2 linked regions of the Halorhodospira halochloris genome follow. The protein of the gene in region 1 binds, or shares a complex with, the protein of each later gene. Links are inferred from orthologs where the notes say so. Each region holds a gene or a part of one and is shown on either strand. Other genes may lie near its edges. The genes, in order: HH1059_RS03905 and accD.

Evidence for each region.
Region 2: the proteins of HH1059_RS03905 (region 1) and accD are in contact, whole or in part, in a solved structure (PDB 8UXZ), measured with the Escherichia coli proteins. The link is inferred for Halorhodospira halochloris from one-to-one orthologs.

The regions. Positions count from the first base shown.
Region 1 is NZ_AP017372.2:812,920-822,156, forward strand. Bases 4,535-7,392 are described here. They hold HH1059_RS03905 (acetyl-CoA carboxylase carboxyltransferase subunit alpha), read right to left. Parts: upstream 6,513-7,392; coding sequence 5,556-6,512; downstream 4,535-5,555. Other genes in these bases: tilS (tRNA lysidine(34) synthetase TilS), read right to left, coding at 4,535-5,544; HH1059_RS03910 (hypothetical protein), read right to left, coding at 6,727-7,113; HH1059_RS03915 (M1 family metallopeptidase), read right to left, coding at 7,106-7,392. In the rest of the region: dnaE (DNA polymerase III subunit alpha), read left to right, coding at 1-86; HH1059_RS03885 (HAD-IA family hydrolase), read right to left, coding at 83-820; HH1059_RS03890 (hypothetical protein), read left to right, coding at 936-3,236; HH1059_RS03895 (fumarylacetoacetate hydrolase family protein), read right to left, coding at 3,243-4,100; more of tilS, read right to left, coding at 4,123-4,534; more of HH1059_RS03915, read right to left, coding at 7,393-9,085. UniProt on the Escherichia coli protein: Component of the acetyl coenzyme A carboxylase (ACC) complex. First, biotin carboxylase catalyzes the carboxylation of biotin on its carrier protein (BCCP) and then the CO(2) group is transferred by the carboxyltransferase to acetyl-CoA to form malonyl-CoA.
Region 2 is NZ_AP017372.2:1,100,023-1,109,401, forward strand. What follows is about bases 6,380-9,379. They hold accD (acetyl-CoA carboxylase, carboxyltransferase subunit beta), read left to right. Parts: upstream 6,380-7,432; coding sequence 7,433-8,326; downstream 8,327-9,379. Other genes in these bases: trpB (tryptophan synthase subunit beta), read left to right, coding at 6,380-6,615; trpA (tryptophan synthase subunit alpha), read left to right, coding at 6,612-7,436; HH1059_RS05125 (bifunctional folylpolyglutamate synthase/dihydrofolate synthase), read left to right, coding at 8,342-9,379. Also shown: leuB (3-isopropylmalate dehydrogenase), read left to right, coding at 1-144; HH1059_RS05090 (aspartate-semialdehyde dehydrogenase), read left to right, coding at 272-1,294; HH1059_RS05095 (motility hub landmark protein FimV), read left to right, coding at 1,318-3,897; tRNA pseudouridine(38-40) synthase TruA, read left to right, coding at 3,924-4,724; HH1059_RS05105 (phosphoribosylanthranilate isomerase), read left to right, coding at 4,788-5,417; more of trpB, read left to right, coding at 5,395-6,379.

The sequences.
Region 1 (9,237 bases):
CTGTGCTGCCGAGTGATGATCTGCTTGAGCGTTTGCAGAGCCTAGTTGAGGATAAGGTTGAGATTGCCTATCCGCAGGCCAATTAGGTGTGTGCATCGGTTAGCCATGCCAGAGTTACCGGCTCCCCGTCACCACGGTTATCAAGGCTTTCTACCACCCGCCAAGCGTCGCTGAAGTCGTCGTCTTTGGTCCATTCATTGTATGTTATAAGGGTAGGGATCCCGGCTTTATTAGCTGCGGCTAAGCCGTTTACGGAATCCTCCAGGGCCAGGCAATTGTCTGGCGGCAGGCACAGCCTCTCAACTGCAAGTTGGTAAGCCTCTGGATCGGGTTTCTTGGCGCTTACATCTTCGCCGCAAATCAGCAGGGAGAAATAGTGGCGCTGTTTAGCTGGTAGGACGTACTCGAATAAGGCCTCTACACTCTCTCTGGCGCTGGTGGTTACTATGGCCAGAGTGGTGCCGCTCGAGTAAGCCTCTTCAATCAGTCGTGTCACCCCAGGCCGCGGTTTGATCGCGCCGGAGCGCAGGATATCTGTGTAATGGTGCCCTTTCTCCCGGTGGAGCTGTTGTGCATACTCGGCAAGAGTTTGGTTGCAATGCTCAGGTGGTGGGGTGCGCTTAAGCTGCTCTAGGATGCGTTCTCTACCTCCTGGCACTGCGGTAAGCAGGCGGCGGTATTCATCTTTGCTCCAGCGCCAGGGTAGGTTATGGGCGGCAAAGGTTTTGTTGAAGGCGGGCAGATGTCCTTGACCTTCGGTATCGGCGAGAGTGCCATCAACATCGAACAGTAGAGCTTGTGGGTTGTGTAAAATACTCATAAAGTTTGGCGGTCGACTTTTATCTTAAGTACGACGCTATCTCCCTTGTGGGTCAAATTGAGCACAGACTGAGCACAGGTAAAAATTTAGCACTAATGCTAAGGAGCTGGTACCTATGGCGCAAACGGCACAGAAGTACTCTGCGCAATTTAAGGAGAAGTTGGTTGAGATGGTTCGCGCAGGCCATAGTCCGAGTGATTTGGCCCAAAAATATACGCCATCTGCGAAGACCATCCAGCGCTGGTACCAGCAGGCGGTAGGCTCCGGGGAGCTGGATAGTGGGCAACCGGAGAAGCAGGATAAACAGGGGCAACATACGGACCAGATACCGCCACCTAATGAGGCTCGGGTACCAAATGGCGGGCAAGTAACTAAAGATGGCCAGGCACCAGAGAAGGTAACCAAAGATGGCCCTAAAGAGGGTCCTAGAGAGGGCCAGACACCCACAAAGACACCAGCAGCAAATAGTCGGGCTCCTGCAAAAGGCCGGAAAGCTACAAAGGGCCAGGCAACGACGAGGGATGGGTCCGCCAAAAAAGGGCCCACGCCCAAGAATGACTCGGCATCAGCGGAGGTTCTCAAAGAGCAGGGCTCAGCCAATCCCGTGGGTCAGCCAGAGAGCCAGAAGTCTGATAATGGGGCAGCTGCACAACAGCAATCCGCCACTGCTCAACCAGCCGCGCTTGCTCAGTCATCCACCCAAACTGATGAACCTCAGCAGGGGGCACCAAAAAAGGCCGGCAATGCTGATAAGGATAGATTAAAGCGTGGCCGGAAATGGCTCCGTAAGGGGGATGAAGTACGCCGGCGGCGTGGTGCAGAGGCGGCTCTACCTGCTTACACTGAGGCTATTGAGCTGCTGGAGATGGCTGCCCGCGACAGTGATGATAAAGCGACTCGGCGTGAGTGGGGGATAGCCCTGGAGAGGCTCGGCGATGCGGTATTTGCTACCGAGGGGCCGGGAGCAGCTCTGACCTACTATGAGCAGTGGCATGAGGTCGCCGAAGCATTGGTTGCCGAGCACGGCGGCATACAGGCGCGGCAGGACTGGAGTACTGCTTTACAACGGCTGGCGCGGGCTATTGAGATAAGCGATTCGCCCGAGCGCGCCTTGACCTATTATCGCCAGGCAGCAGAGCTATGCGAAGAGCTGGCTAATGAGCAGCATGATACCGGGCAGCAGGATGCCAAGGACGCCCGCCTGAGTTGGGCGCAGGCCCTGGATAGGCTGGCCGTGAATGTTGAGCGAGTAGCAGGCACCGAGTCAGCCCTGCCTCACTTTAGACGGGCCCTTAGTCTGCGCGAGGAGTTATGTGGTAGTAGTACCACTTTGCCAGCGCAGATACCCCAGAATCTGGCGCAACAGCTAGCGCGCGAGGCAGCGGCCCACTTTGCGCAGATGCATCAAGGCATGTTCGAGCATACCACTACCGGATATGCCCCCCGCCCGGCACTATCTTATGGGCAAACCAGCCCAGAAGAAGGCTATCTTGCTCAGCATAAAAGGCATACTGGTGAGAGCGGTGCAGCTCCTGCACATGCCCAAGTGGGCAGCCATGCAGATAGCGGGGCTTATAGTAGCGGTTCGGCTACCGGCGGTCGGCACCGAGTGGAGGCCTTTGATGCCGCAGAAGACCCGGGTCAACCGCTCGTTGATAGGGGGTTAGAGCATGCCCGCCGGGGCGATCAGCTCTACGAGCATTCTGGCCCTGGTGCGGCTATACCAGCCTATCGGCGAGCTATCGAGTTGCTTGAGGAGGCGGCTAGGACAACCGAAGAGGCCGAGACGTGTCGGGAATGGGGGGTAACATTAGAGCGTCTCGGTGATGCTTTGCTTGAGGAAGAAGGCCCGGATGAGGCCCTACCTTACTATCAGCACTGGTGTGAAATCGCTGAGACCCTCGCTGCAGAACAAAACAGCGTCCGTGCCTATCGCGATTACAGCGTGGCACTGAGCCGGGTGGGCTATGCCTTGCACTCATCGGAGGCCCCCCAAGCGGCCATGAGCTACTATCAAAAGGCTCTCGAGTTGCGCGAGGAGCTGGCCGCCGAACAGGGTACTACCGAAGCTAAAAAGGACTGGGCGTTGGCCCTGGAGCGCTTCGGCAGTGTCATAGAAGAGGTTGATGGGGCCCAGGCAGCGCTGCCGCGTTATATGCAAGCCCTGGAGTTGCGTCGTGAGGTCGCGGAGCGCCAGCCTCAAGATATCGCGGCGCGCCGGGCCTATGGTTTGGCTAATGAGCGGGCCGGTATGGCAGTTCTGACGGCGAACGGCCCTGAAGAGGCATTGCCTTACTTTCAGGCGCTCGCCGATGTCTTCACCCAGCTGGAGGAAGAGCTGGGCACCAGAGAGGCTGCCGAAGAGCGTGAGAAAGCGGATACCATGCTCGGCAAGATACAGATGGCTGTGATGTAGCCTGAGTTAAGCGCTTACTATGCGGTTGGCTATTTCGCCAAGGCCCTCTATATAGCACCTAGTTATATCTCCGGGTTGCAGGTATTCAGGTGGCTGGCGTGCGAAGCCGACTCCGGAGGGGGTTCCGGTGGCTATTATATCCCCTGCTTGCAGAGTCATGACATTGGCTAGGGTGGCAATTATCTCTGGTATGCGAAAGACCATATCTCGGGTGTTGCCGTCCTGCTTTAATTGATCATTGACGTAACTGCGGACGGTTAGGTTGTGAGGGTCATGTAACTGGTCAGCTGTTGTGATCCAGGGTCCCATGGGGCAGCTGCCGTCCATCGACTTGCCAAGGAAGAACTGCTTGTGACGGAACTGAAGATCGCGCGCTGATAGGTCATTGACTACTGTATAGCCAAATATGTGGTCAAAGGCGCGTTCTTTAGCAATATATCTGCCACCCTTGCCTATGATCAGAGCAAGTTCGACCTCCCAGTCAAGCTGTTGGGTCACTTGCTCGTCCAATACGATATCGCTGTATGGACCGATAACAGCGGTAGTTGCCTTAGTAAATAGCACTGGATACTCAGGCAGTTCCAGCTCTCTGCCCTTTGCCCGTAGCGACTCCTCAGCGTGTTCGGCATAGTTCATGCCAAGGCAGATGATGTTGCGGCGCGGGTAAGGTATTGGGGCCAGAAATGCCAATTCATCCAGCCCCGCTCTGGACCAACTATCTGATTGCTCGAGAAGTGTTTCAACCTCTCCTGTAGCGAGGGCGTCGCCCAGATTGGCCGGTTGCGGCGAGACAGCCCAGCAGCTGTCACTCTCTTGAATTGCAATGTGGTGCTTGTTTCGGTAGCTGACTGTAGTAATACGCATGGATTCCACCTGGCAAAAAAACCTACTTGTTTGCGGCACCCTTATCTGGAAACCACAGGATCCTTACTCCCGGCCGTGAACTGTACCTGTTATCGCAGCCAAAACCTGCCACGGCAACCGGCTTGCCATCAATATAAATCAGTGGCTTAGAGCTGCGCTCCCAGGGCGGTACGGCGAGGCTCTGGTAGAGGCGTTTGCGTCTTCTAGTGTCTCTTTTGCTGTCTTCATCTGCCAGCTGGGCAGGCAGATGGGCTGCGCTGTTTGGTGGCCAGCGTACTTCGAGGTTGCTGCGCAGGTATCTGGGGTCAAGGCCGCGAGCAGGGGAGAGTCGAGCCTCAAGGGTGCCGCCTGGCAGTTCCAGTGGTTCTTGAGGCTGCCACTGCCATCTGTTGCTAAGTGCCCCGGACTGCCCCGCTTGCATCGATTGGCCAGGGTGGGGAGAAGGCCTGGCGTCACCGGATAAGACGTTATGGTGCTCGTTGCTGCGAGGATCAAGGCAGAGGTATAGGTGGTCACGGAAGCGGCGCACCACCGCATCGGCCCAGGTCAGCACTGGGTTGGCGTCAGCTGCAGCATAAATCAAGCTATGCAAGCCGCTAATCAGATGCTCGCGCGGGGGTGGACGGACGCCGGAACACTCTAGCCAGCGCCTGACTATTGCTAGTCGGCGCTGTTCGTTGAGTTCGGCTAAGCGGCAGACACTTGGGTATCCGCGGGGGGCACGGACATAACGTAGGTCAGCGTCGAGGTAATGGTTAAGTAGCTGACGGTCACGGTTAATCGAGGCTGCACTGGAGTTGAGCCGCTTAGCGGCATCTGGCCAGCGTCGCTTGAGTTGCGGTATTACGCTCTGGCGTATATAAACCCGGTCGAAGGATGACTCGGAGTTGGCTGGGTCGTCGATCCAGGGCAGGTGGTTGCTATGGACATACTCATCAATGTCTTCAGCCCTTACCCCTAGTAATGGTCGGGCGATAGTTGATTTTGCCAAAGGTCGGTGGGGGGGGATGGCGCTTAGCGTGTTGAGGCCGCCACCGCGTAAGGCGCGGAGCAGAAATGTCTCAGCTTGATCGTCGGCATGGTGGGCTAGGATCAAGCAGTTGCCCGGCTCAAGGGCTTCGGTGTATGCAGCGTAACGTGCTCGTCGGGCGGCTGCCTCAAGGCCATCATGACTGTTCTGATCTACCTGCACCGCGGAGACAACCAAGGGTATTCCAAGATCGCTGCAGAACCTTTGGCAGTGTTGGGCCCAATTTGCCGATTCTGCGTGCAAGCCATGATCAACATGGATGGCGCTAAGCTCAGCGCTAAGCTGGCGCCGCTGGCGGGCTAAACAGTGCAGCAAGGCAGTGGAGTCGCGCCCGCCACTGAACCCTACTCGCAAGCCTGTAGCGTGTGGTGCTAATCGATTTAGCTGTGCGGCTAGTCGAGCTGGTTCAAGCACGTCCGCTCCGCCTACTCCTTGGGTTGGCCTATCTGCGCTAGGCGCTGATGGCGGTCGGTTACGAGCTGCTCAGGGGTCATAGTCAATAGCCGCTCCAGTTCCTCGCGCAGTATCTCCCGCATGGTGTTGGCCATGGATTCATAATCACGGTGAGCTCCGCCTAGTGGCTCAGGAATGACCCTGTCGATAATGCCTAAGTCATGGAGCCGGTCGGCCACCATCTGCATCGCCTCGGCCGCCTCCGATGCGCGCTCGGAACTCTTCCACAGGATAGAGGCGCAACCCTCGGGAGAGATTACCGAGTAGACCGAATAGCGCAGCATGAGCAGCCGGTTGCCAACACTTATAGCCAATGCTCCACCAGAACCGCCTTCTCCGGTTACTATGCAGATTATCGGCACCCGCAATTGGGCCATCTCTGCTAGGTTGCGGGCTATTGCTTCACTCTGGCCGCGCTCCTCAGCGCCCACCCCAGGGTAGGCCCCGGGTGTATCGATGAAAGTGATAATAGGTAGGCTGAACCTCTCAGCCATGTGCATCAGCCGGAGAGCCTTGCGGTATCCCTCAGGGCGCGGCATGCCAAAATTGCGCGCTACCTTTTCACGCGTGTCGCGTCCCTTTTGTTGGCCGATGACCATGACCGGTCGCCCCTCAAAGCGGCCAAGCCCGCCGGCGATGGCTCCATCATCAGCAAAAGCGCGGTCGCCATGCAGCTCTTGGAAGTCGGTAAACAGGTGCTCGACATAATCGAAAAAATGCGGGCGCTCAGGATGGCGCGCAAGCTGAACTATTTGCCATGCGCTCAGAGATGAAAATATCTTCTCGGTAAGGGCCTGGCTCTTCTCTTCCAAGCGCTGGATTTCCTCGTTGATATTTATCTCGCTATCCTGGCCGACATTGCGCAGCTCTTCAATCTTGGCTTCAAGCTCCGCTATAGGCTGCTCAAAATCGAGAAAATTCTTGCTCATCAGCACTCCACAGGCAGCATTGATATCCTTACCGCCCAATGATAGCACCCGCAGGAAGCGTTTCGAAGCTGCCGTTTGCTAATCGGCCAATTGGTTGCCCCGGTTTGGAAGAGGCAGTGAATCAATCCCCGGAGGCTTCATGGCGTCATCCCTGGCGCCATGATCTTAACCACCGGGGCATCCAATGGGCTCCGGGGAGTTTTATAGCAGCTAATTACCCAAGGCGGCGCCGGTAAGCCGCGAAGATTTCTGTTGGACCTGGATCTTTGCGGGTTTTCACGATTAGCGTCTGGCGTTCGCTGCGGTGAGCACCAGTCTCTTGCACTATTGTCTCATAGAGTGCTTGCGCGGCACTTGGAGCGGCTGTGTGAGCTTGGGTATTAAGCAGAGACTGAGGGTCGATCTCTATCTCGATTGGACAGCCGTCGGTCGTGGTTAGAGCCATTGTCCAGTTGTATTCGCCTGGTTGCGGAGGGCGTAAAGCAACCCCGTCAGCCTCGGCATCAGCGGGGGCGAAGAGGGGCTCAGCGAACGCTGCGGCCATTGCTCGCAGCGACTCTATTACCGGTCGGTATAGCTCGTAATCACTGTCGCTAGTCATCGGTCAATTCCAGCTTGAGGCGTAATGCGTGCTGCTCGGCCTGCTCATAAAGGCCGGTTTCAGGGCGTCCATTGAATCCGACATAGCTGTGCCGACCGAAGCGTTCCAGCCTTTGCAGAACTGCTTGGGCTGACTGCGCAGAATCTGCGCTTAGTGCCAGAATCGGTTCGCCGTAGCCGCCGGTGGTGCTCCATGCTACAGTCTCTCCAGCAACCGGTGGCGAGCGACGGAAGATGCAGGCTTGGGCGTCCTCTAAGGCTTGCTCGATATCTGCCTCGCTACCCACTATCAATTTTGCTCTCCCTTCGGCCTCGTTAAGTTCGCGCACGTCGACTTCGCCTTTGAACACCTGTCTGGCTACGCTGGGCAACCCCTCGGCCGATCCTTCGCTGGCTTTAACAAGCGATACTTGTTCAGCAAGTTGTATCTCGCGCAAGGTGTTTACCCGTTCACCCCGAGCAAGTTGGCGGTAGGCGTGGTGGTCTGGATCTATCTCAAGCTTTTCAGGTCGCTCCTCCAGGTTAATAGTGGCGCTCTTTGTTTGTCCCGGCTGAAGAGCTATTTCGTGCTGGTGGCGGGCCTCCGCGCCATGGATAACTATTGGTACTAAGCTAGGGTAAGCATGCTCCGGCCAGTGGAGTTCGAGCTCTACTGCGTAGCCTTGATCAAGGCTGTGGGCAGTGGCGCTTGTGAGTCTTAGCTCTGGGGTCTGCTCGGTAGTTAGAAACCAAAAGAAAAGATCATTGACCTGTTCTGCATCTTTGCCGCTGCGCCTAGCTGTCTCGGCAAATGTGTGGCGCAGATCGTGCCAGCCGGCCCACTGATGGCGGTGCGTTTGATAAAAATCGCGAACTGCCTCGGTAAATACCTCGTCACCGAATTGTCTTTTCAGGGTGTGGAAGAGAAAGGCGCCGCGTTGATAGCCAACGATGTCATCTATTCTCGATTGCTTGTGGCGAAAGTTTACCAACGGGTAATTCATGTCCTCTGGCAAAGCGGCCTGATCGCGGAGCCAATCGCCACGCATGCGTTTCGCCTCTGCCTTGCTGCGCTGCTGGGCTTGGTAATAGTCGCCCATATACTGGGTTAGGGCTTCACTCCAGTTGCCATCACTGTGGTCGGTATAGACGCCCCGTCCCCACCAGTTATGGACAACCTCATGGGCCAAAGAGGTAGTGGGGATGAATGGCAGCTGCAATACCTCCTCACCTATGTAAGTAAACCCCGCAAAGGCTAGGCCTACCGGCAGAGGGGCAGCTACTACCGAATAGCTGCTGTGAGCAGCAGGCCCTATCCATTCGCTGTAGGTGTCGAAATATTCGCCGGTATATTCGAGATAGCGCTCGCTAAGCTGCCCTAGATGCTCAGGAAAGAATGTATAGACACGGCCGTGCTGAGTCTGGCGTGATTCCTTTTGCCAATCTCCACCAACCACGGTTATACCGGCTGCCGGTTCACTGTGATTGAATGTCACCCGGCGCATGCCATTACTGCGGCTCTCCTCGCCCCGGTCGCCTTCGGCAACAACCTGAAGTTGCTCGGGGAGAGTGACGGTAAGCTCATAACCAAAGGGTTGCGGGCTAATCCGCGGGTACCAGCCACTGGCAGGCGTCAACAGTACGCTATCTTGCCGGATATGGGCGGGCAAATTGGCTGCGCTGGCCATAGGGGCCCCACTCCAAGAGATCTTGGCATAAGCTCCCTGCTGCGGCTCTATCGTTATGCCTCGCGCACCAAGCCTTTCTGCTTGGGCATTTTCAGCCTTTGTGCTAGTGATAGTAAAGCCTGGCCCTAGAGCCAGGGTTACCGGCTTGCCGTCTTCCAGCTCGAGCCTCATCGTGCCGCTGAGTTCGTTCCGCTCTAGGTCAATCGATACCTCTATACTCGCTTGTGGGGGGGTGCTGTCACTGTTCTGGGGGCTGCAACCCCACACTCCCAACAGCGCAATGGTTAGGGCTAGAATTCTTATCATCTCTACCGGCCGCCACGACAGCCACAACGGCGCTGCAAGCGGAGTCCACATGACTCTGGGAGAGCAGATTTTGGCAGTGTCCTTATCCATTTTGGTTCCCAACCGGGTTTTGCAGTTGCCCCGTTAAGTCTCCCTAGATTGGCCTGGTTAGG
Region 2 (9,379 bases), 290 kb from region 1 along the record:
CTCGGTAAGTCGGAGCACGCCGAGAGGGTTGAGCGGGCTGTCGGGCAGGTCCTTGAGGAGGGGCTGCGGACGGCTGATTTGCAGGGGGGGAGTCGGGTTGTGGGGACGGTTGAGATGGGGGAGGCGGTGGTGGGGAGGTTGTAAGCTTTTGGGGGTGCCCAAGCTGCTTATGAAGCGTTACACTTGCACTGCATACTACGACTATAACGGCGTTGGCTGCATCTGGCAGCCACGCAAGGAGTTCAGCTAAAACGGGGGGCCGCGATAGACCATGAGTAAGACATACGACGTAGCCGTAGTCGGCGCCACTGGGGCGGTGGGCGAGGTGATGCTGCAGATATTGGCCGAGCGCAACTTCCCCGTAGGTCGGGTCTATCCTCTGGCGAGTAGCCGCTCGGCTGGCGGTCAGCTGGAGTTTGCCGGCGAGCAGCTGACCATTGAAGACTTGGCCGAGTTCGACTTTAGCAAGGTGCAGATAGCGCTGTTCTCCGCCGGCGGGTCTATTTCGGCTGAACATGCCCCGCGGGCGGCTCAGGCCGGTGCGGTGGTTATTGATAACACCTCGTACTTTCGCTACGACGACGATATCCCGCTTGTGATCCCCGAGGTCAATCCCCACGCCGCTGCTGGGTACAAGAAACGGGGCATAATAGCCAATCCCAACTGCTCAACTATCCAGATGTTGGTGGCCTTAAAACCGCTCCACGACGCGGCGGCGATTGAGCGGATCAATGTGGCTACGTATCAGGCGGTCTCAGGTAGCGGCAAGCCGGCGATAGATGAACTCGATGCTCAGACGCGGGCGATCATTGCCGGACAGGAGCCGCAGTGCGAGGTCTACCCTAAGCCTATAGCATTTAATTGCCTGCCCCATATTGATGACTTTCAGGATAATGGCTATACCAAGGAAGAGATGAAGATGGTCTGGGAGACGGTCAAGATCCTGGAAGACTCCTCGGTTAAGGTAAATCCGACCGCTGTAAGGGTGCCGGTCTACTATGGCCACTCCGAGGCCGTGCATATAGAGACCCGTGAGAAACTCAGCGTCGAGAAGGCGCGCGAGGTGTTGAGTGCTGCACCCGGTATCGAGCTGCTTGATGAGCGTGCGGCGGGGGGCTATCCGACTGCCCTAACCGAGGGTGAGGGGCGCGATGCTGTATACGTCGGGCGCATTCGCGAAGATATCACCCACGAGCGCGGTTTGGATTTCTGGGTGGTTGCCGATAACTTGCGCAAGGGCGCTGCGCTAAATAGCGTACAGATCGCAGAACTCATGATCGAGCGCCACATCTGATCAGCAGCGCTTGGAGGGGAGTCGTGCGCAAAGCATTCCAAGTCGCCGTCGTTATAGCCGGTTTAAGCATAGCGGCGGGAACCCATGCAGCGGAACCGCGACTAGGTACCATTGAGTCCCGCTCCCAAGCGGGAGAGCCGGTTTCGGCGCGGATTCCCCTTCGTGACATAGAAACCGATCAGCTGGATGAGTTTGAGGTCGAACTGGCCCCGAGTAGGGTATTTGAACGGGCCGGGATTCAACGTCAGGATGAGCTCTCCCTGCTCTCTTTCGAGATAGTTACCGAAGGTGAGGATGCCCCCTATATCGAGGTGAGCAGCGATGAGCCGGTTGATCTGCCACTGCTCGATTTCCTCGTCCGCATTAGCTGGCCGCAAGGCGATCTGACTCGTGAGTACACGTTACTGCTTGAGGAGCCGACCACGGTAGCCGAAGCGCGGGAGAGGCGTGAGCGGGCTGAGCGCGAAGAAGAGCAACGGCAGGCTGAGGCTGAGCTTGAGTCTGCCGAGGAAGAGGCCGAACGTGATGCGCGGGGCCGTTCAGCCTATGGCCCGGTTGAAGAGGGGGATACGCTGTGGAGCATCGCCGAGCAGCACCGTCCCGACGACTCGGTGACCGTCGCTCAGACCATGCTGGCAATCCAGCGACTTAATCCTCACGCCTTCGCCGACGATAATGTCAACGACCTTCTAAGCGGTTGGTGGCTGCGTCTGCCGGATGAAGAAGAGATCAAGCAGCTGAGTGCTGCTGAGGCTCAGTCTATTTATGAGGACCACCTAGCTGCCTGGGTGCCGCCTGCTGAGCGCCGGGCCGCTGCAGAGGAGTGGGATCCGCAAGCACCAATCCCAGAGATTGATGAGCCGGTCCCGGATGTTGCTGAGCGGGAGGCACGGCTGCGGGTTGTGGCCATGGATGATAAGGGCACAGACGAGGTCTTGGCCCTGCTTGATGCCGACCTTGAACCCTCTGAGGCCAATTTGAGTCGCCTGCAGGGAGCGGTCGCCGCCATGCGCGAAGAGCGCGAGAGCCTGCGGGCGGAGCGGGATAATCTGCAGGATCGGGTGCGTGACCTAGGTGAACGGGTTGAAGCCCTAGAGCGGCTCCTCGATTTGTCTATGGACGATATCTTGCCGCCGCCCCAAGAGCCGACCCCACGGGCACCGATACCCGAAGTGGGGATGCTTGAGGAGGAGTTGCCGAGGCCGGAGCCTGCACCTGAGCCGGAGCCGACACCCGAGCCCGAGCCGGAACCGGAGGTAGCCGAGGAGGAGCGCGGCGAAGCGCCTTGGTGGGCGAGCATGCTGGCTGATGTCGAAGAGCTGGATGTTGCCCCTGAGGATATAACCGCGGCGCACTTGTGGGAGGAAGATACCTTACGTCAGCGCGCCCTTATTGCCCTTGGTTTAACGCTGGTGGCTATATCGGCGATAACTGGTTTAATCGCCTACCGCCGACGCAAGCAGATGCAGACTCGGCAGAGTCCGCGAAAGCGCTTTGATCCGGCGGATTTCGGCCTGTCTGATGAGCAGGAGCAATCTTACTCGCGACGTGACCCGCTCGATTTGGCTGAAGACTATATAGCCGACGATGAGTTTAATAACGCCCGTCAGATCCTTGAGCGGGGCATCCATCGTGAGCCCCACCGAGCCGATCTGCGTCTGAAGCTTCTCGATGTGCTGGCCAATCTAAATGAGCGCGATGCCTTCATGGATCAGGCTCAGGAGCTTTATGATCGGACCCGCTCGGATAGCGACCCGGTGTGGCAGACGGCGCTTAATATCGGTCGCCGATTTGCCCCTGATTCGCCCTTATTTGGTGGCCTGGCGGCGGGTGCTGCTACCGCCGCAGCGGCGGCAGATGGCGATCCCTACGGCGCTAGGGATAACGACTTAGCAGGTGAGGGAGAGGATGATCTCGATTCCAAGCCTGATCTAGAGGCCCTGGACCTTGGTTTTGACGATGAGGATGAGGGTCAGCAATCAGCCGGCGCTGATGATGACTTCGATCGGCGCTTGGATGAGGCATTTGGCGGCGAAGATGATCAGGAGCCTGAACCGGCGATGCAGCAGGATCCTGAGCAGAGCGCAGCGGCTCAGGATGCAGCGGATGATCTCTTCGGTCAGGGCGAAGATGATGCCGACAGCGGCTACGATGAGCTTGAAGAGATGGACATCGATGGACTGCTCAGTGAAGAGGGCTTCGACGACGAATCTGAACCTGATCAGCAACCCGCCGCTGGTGATGCAGAAGCGGAGCCCGCCGATCAAGGTGCTGCTGATGGCGAGTCCGGCGATGATTTCGATGAATTGCTTGGGGCAACAGAGCAGCAGGCCGAGTCTGAGCAGACAGAGCAAGCCGCGGATAGTGATGCCGACACCGAGGAGAGCTCAGCGGACGAGGAGGATGAGCTGCCCGATGATGATGAGTTGAGTCTCGGGCCAGGCGAGGGCGATCAGTCGGATACTATGCTCGATTTGGCACGCGCCTATATCGACTTGGGCGATGAGGCAAGTGCTCGTGAGATGCTTGAAGAGGTAATTGAAAAAGGTACCGAGAGCCAGCGCGAGAGTGCCCGCGAGATCCTCTCGGAGCTTGGCTCCTAGACTATTTGGAAGGCGGATAGAGCGGTTTGGGCTGCACTGAGGACCGGCAAGCGCCGCGGATAGCGCTAATCGTCGAGTACGATGGTAGTGGCTTTAGCGGTTGGCAGCGCCAACACCACGCCCTATCTGTGCAGGAGGTGCTTGAGCAAGCCCTATCTAAGGTGGCCGCGGATCGGGTTGAGGTCAGTTGTGCTGGGCGCACGGATGCCGGCGTGCATGCCGCGCACCAGGTGGTGCACTTCGATCCTCCGGTGGAGCGTGAGCTGCATGCCTGGGTCCTGGGTTCTAATGCCAACCTTCCGCAGGCGGTTAGCGTGATTTGCGCCTATGAGGTGGATAGGGATTTCCACGCTCGCTATAAGGCCGTGCGCAGGGCCTACCGTTACTACTTCTTCTGCCGGCGGGCGCGGCCGGCAATTTGGTGTAACCGGGTGGCTTGGACACATCGTGAGCTCGATGCTGAGCTGATGCACACCGCAGCTCAGCCGTTGGTCGGCGAACACGATTTTTCCGCCTATCGGGCCGTTGCTTGTCAGGCCCCTCATGCAGTTCGCGAGGTTTACCGGCTAGATGTTTGGCGCCGTGGACAGATGGTGGTCATTGAGATCGAGGCCAATGCCTTTCTCCATCATATGGTACGTAATATCGCCGGTACCCTGCTTGCCGTCGGCTCAGGTGAGCGGGATACCGATTGGCCGCGACGTCTGCTCGTTGAGCGCGATCGTACGCGAAGTGGCATAACTGCACCGGCGGCGGGACTCTATTTGACCGGGGTTGTCTATCCTCAGCAATATGCCTTGCCCGCTTACGCCGATTTTTTGCCGTAAAGGCATCCGCCGCGGTAAGATCTGTGCCTCCTGCGCAGCTGCATATAGGGAACAACATCCGAAATGCGAACTCGCGTAAAAATTTGCGGAATCACTCGCCCGGAGGATGCTCGGGCAGCGGTAGAGGTCGGTGCCGATGCGATAGGTTTGGTGTTTTGCGATAGCAGTCCGCGCGCAGTAGATCTAGGCGAGGCGCGGGAGATAGTGGCAGAGGTACCAGCCTTTATCGCGATTGTCGGACTGTTCGTCGACCCCCGTCCCGGTTATGTCGAGGTCGCCCTTGATGAACTGCGCCTCGACACCCTGCAGTTTCATGGTAATGAGCCCCCCGAACGCTGCGCTAGTTATGGTCGTCGCTATATAAAGGCTGTCCCCATGGGTGGCGGGGTAGATCCACAGCACTATGTAGGGTGCTATGCCGGCGCCAGCGGCTTTGTTTTCGACAGCCATAAGCTTGGTGAGCGCGGTGGCAGTGGCCAGCTCTTCGATCACAATCAGCTGCCAGAGGGTGTGCAGGGTACAATTGTTGCCGGTGGCCTTCGGGCAGATAATGTAGCTGAGGTTATAAAACGCACTAGGCCGTTTGCAGTTGACGTCAGCAGTGGCGTTGAGCGACGGCCGGGGATCAAAGACCCGGAGCTTATGGCCCGGTTCCTGGCGGAGGTAGAGCGTGGCGATAGAGACCGAGATTAATCCCGAGGCTTCAGTGCACAGCGATGAGGGTCGTTTTGGCCGCTATGGCGGCCGGTTTGTCTCCGAGACCTTAATAGGCCCGCTGGAAGAGTTAACAGCCGCCTATGCCCAAGCAAAGCAGGACCCTCAATTCCATGCCGAAGTTGAGCGCGAATTAAGCTCCTTCGTAGGTCGCCCGACGCCACTCTATTTTGCGCAGAGGCTGACCGCTAACAGCGCCGGGGCGAAGATCTACTTAAAGCGTGAGGATCTTGCCCACACAGGTGCACATAAGATCAACAATACAGTTGGTCAGGCGGTGTTGGCAGCGCGCATGGGCAAAAGACGCATCATTGCCGAGACCGGGGCCGGTCAGCACGGGGTAGCAACGGCGACTGTGGCTGCGCGCTTGGGGTTAGAGTGCGTGGTTTACATGGGTGCTGATGACGTGCAGCGGCAAGCGGCTAACGTCTATCGCATGCGCCTGCTCGGCGCTGAAGTAAGGCCCGTTGAGGGGGGCACACGCACGCTTAAGGACGCCCTCAATGAGGCGATGCGCGATTGGGTGACCAATATCGACGATACTTTCTATATCATTGGTACTGTTGCGGGTCCCCACCCTTATCCTACCCTTGTGCGTGACCTGCAGCGGGTCATCGGCATTGAGGCGCGCGAGCAGATATGCGCCGCCGAGGGAGAGCTGCCTGCTGCTGTAGTCGCCTGTGTCGGTGGCGGGTCTAATGCCATCGGCATCTTTCACCCTTTCCTCGATGACCGTGGGGTCGAGCTCTATGGCGTCGAGGCCGGCGGCGAAGGTCTTGGTAGCGGCCGCCACGCCGCCCCGCTCAACGCTGGTCGCCCGGGAGTGTTGCACGGTTCGCGCAGCTACCTTATGGAATCGGCGGAGGGGCAAATTATTGGCACTCACTCTATCTCTGCCGGGCTTGACTATCCTGGTGTTGGGCCTGAGCACGCCTACCTTAAAGATATTGGTCGGGCCAACTATGTGACCATTGATGATGATGAGGCGATCGCTGCTTTTCATCGCTTGTGCCGCTGCGAGGGGATTATGCCGGCGTTGGAGAGCTCTCACGCCATAGCTTATGCTGAACAGTTGGCGGCCCGGCTCAGCCCGCAGCAGTCTATAGTGGTCAGCCTTTCGGGGCGGGGAGATAAGGATATAGCTACGGTAGCCGCACAGGAGGGCATAGAACTGTGAGTCGCATCAGCGAGCGTTTCCAGACTTGCCGCGAAGCAGGGCGCGCAGCACTAATCCCGTATATAACTGGCGGTGATCCAAGCCCTCAGCAGACGGTCGAGATTATGCATGGGCTAGTCGCCGGCGGGGCGGATATAATCGAGATCGGTGTCCCCTTCTCTGATCCCATGGCCGACGGGCCGGTTATCCAGGCTGCTTGCCTGCGGGCTTTGCAGGCTGGCACCTCGGTGCAGGATCTGTTTGCCGCCGTGCGGGAGTTTCGTCGCCAGGATACGCAGACTCCTGTCGTCTTTATGGGCTATGCCAACACTCTGGAGGCTATCGGTTATAAGAGTTATGTCGAGCAGGCCGCAGCTGCGGGTGTAGATGGCCTGTTAACGGTCGATCTGCCGCCGGATGAGGCGGGCGAGTTAACCGGGATAGCAGCCGAGGCGGGTGTTGAGTTGATCTATCTGGTTGCTCCGAATACCAGTGAGCAGCGTCTAGAGTACATCAGCAAGGCAGCCGGCGGGTTTATTTATGCGGTCGCTCTAAAGGGGGTTACCGGGGCTGCGAATCTTGATACTGATCTGGTCGCGGGGCAGGTTGCTGCTATCCGCAATGCTTCGCAGCTACCCGTTGCGGTCGGGTTTGGGGTGCGCGACCCGCAGGGTGCAGCGGCTGTGGCGCGGGTGGCAGATGGGGTTGTTGTCGGCAGCGCCCTCGTGCAGATGATCGCCGATTATGGCACTGCGCCTGATTTAGCCCAGCGCTTACAAGATGCTGCAGCTGCGCTGCGGCGCGGTATGGATGCAGCGACGCAGAGTGGAGGTAACGCATGAGTTGGTTCCAGAAGCTGATGCCGCGGCGTATTAGGACCCAGCCGGGGCCGCGCAGTCGCAGTGTTCCGGAGGGGCTGTGGACTAAGTGTGAATCCTGCCAGGGGATACTCTATAGGCCCGATCTGGAGCGCAACCTCGAGGTCTGCCCGAAGTGCTCTAGCCACATGCGCCTTAGTGCCCGCCGGCGCCTGAAGGTCTTCCTGGACGAGGGCAGTGATCCTGCCGAAATAGCCGCCGATCTACAGCCGGTTGACTTTTTGCGTTTTCGCGACAGTAAGCGGTATAAGGATCGCCTTGCTCAGGCGCAGAAACAGACCGGCGAGAAAGAGGCCTTTATCGCCATGCACGGGCGCCTGCAGGGCATGCCGGTGGTGGCGGCGGCTTTTGAGTTCTCCTTTATGGGCGGTTCGATGGGAACCGTGGTCGGCGAGCGCTTTTGCCGGGCTGCGGAGTTGGCCCGCACGCAGCGCATCCCGCTGATTTGCTTCTCTGCCTCGGGCGGGGCGCGGATGCAGGAGGCGCTCTTTTCGCTGATGCAGATGGCCAAGACCTCGGCCGCTATAAGCCGGCTCAATGAAGATCGTATCCCCTACATCTCGGTGTTGACCGATCCGACTATGGGCGGGGTTTCGGCCAGCTTAGCCACCCTCGGCGATATTATAATCGCCGAGCCAGGGGCGCTTATCGGTTTTGCTGGTCCTCGGGTAATCGAGCAGACTGTGCGTGAGACCCTGCCCGAAGGCTTCCAGCGGGCTGAATTCCTGCTCGAGCATGGCGCTATTGATCGCATCGTTGATCGGCGCCATATGCGCGATGATATAGCCTCTCTGGTGGCTAAACTCGGCCGTCTTGATGCACCCATGCGTCCGCTATGCGTGCAGTCCGACTAGGCCTACAGGCATTAGATGGCTCGCCAGGTTCAGTATAACGGTAACACCTCGACCCCCTCGGTCGCTTTGGTTGGGGGCGGCTTGCCCACCGATCTCGAGTCCTGGCTGCAGCTACTTGAGCGAGCCCATCCGCAGGAGATCGACCTGGGGTTGGAGCGAGTCGCAGCAGTAGCGCAGCACTTGAGCGAGAGGCCAGGAACGCTCGTGGGCGCTGCGGACGGCATTACAAGCCCAAATGCTGAGGTGGTTACCATTGCCGGCACCAATGGTAAGGGCAGTGTTGCCGCAATGGTTGCGGCGCTAGCGCAGAGTGCCGGTTATCGCGTAGGCCTGTATAGCTCGCCGCATTTTAGTCGTTTTAACGAGCGGGTTAAGGTTGCCGGTTTTGAGGCTGACGATGAAACGCTGATTGGTGCCCTGCGCCGGGTAGAACTGGCGCGGCAGGCCGCCGGCGTTTCGCTGACCTATTTCGAGCACACGACCCTGGCCGCCTTTGTGGTCTTCGCCGAATCCGACTGTGATCTGTGGGTGTTGGAGGTAGGGCTAGGTGGCCGCCTGGATGCGGTCAATCTAATTGATGCTGATGTTGCGGTGGTGACCAGGATAGCCCATGATCATGCTGAGTGGCTGGGCAACGATTTGGCTAGTATAGCGCGCGAGAAGGCGGGCATATTCAGATCACATAAAGCAGCTGTTATCGGCCAGGCAGACGCCCCGGATGAGTTATCTAGTATTGCGCAGAGCCTGGCTGCCGAGCCGATTTGGCAAGCGGGCAAAGATTATCATTGGTCTGCATTTTCCAGCTCTGAGTGGCACTGGAACTCGGGCTCGATCAGCCTACCGGGGCTCTCTTATCCGAGTATCCCGGGCCCTGCAGCCCTGAGTAATGCTGCTACCGCGCTGGCTGCTTTCCAGCAACTCTCCCGAGCCGGTTTAATCAGCGCGGCGGAAATAAGTGCGGCCCTCAGTCAGGTGAAGGTAATTGGGCGCTTGCAGCTGTTAGAATACTCTGGCACGCAGTGGTTATACGACGTAGCGCATAATGCTGATGGA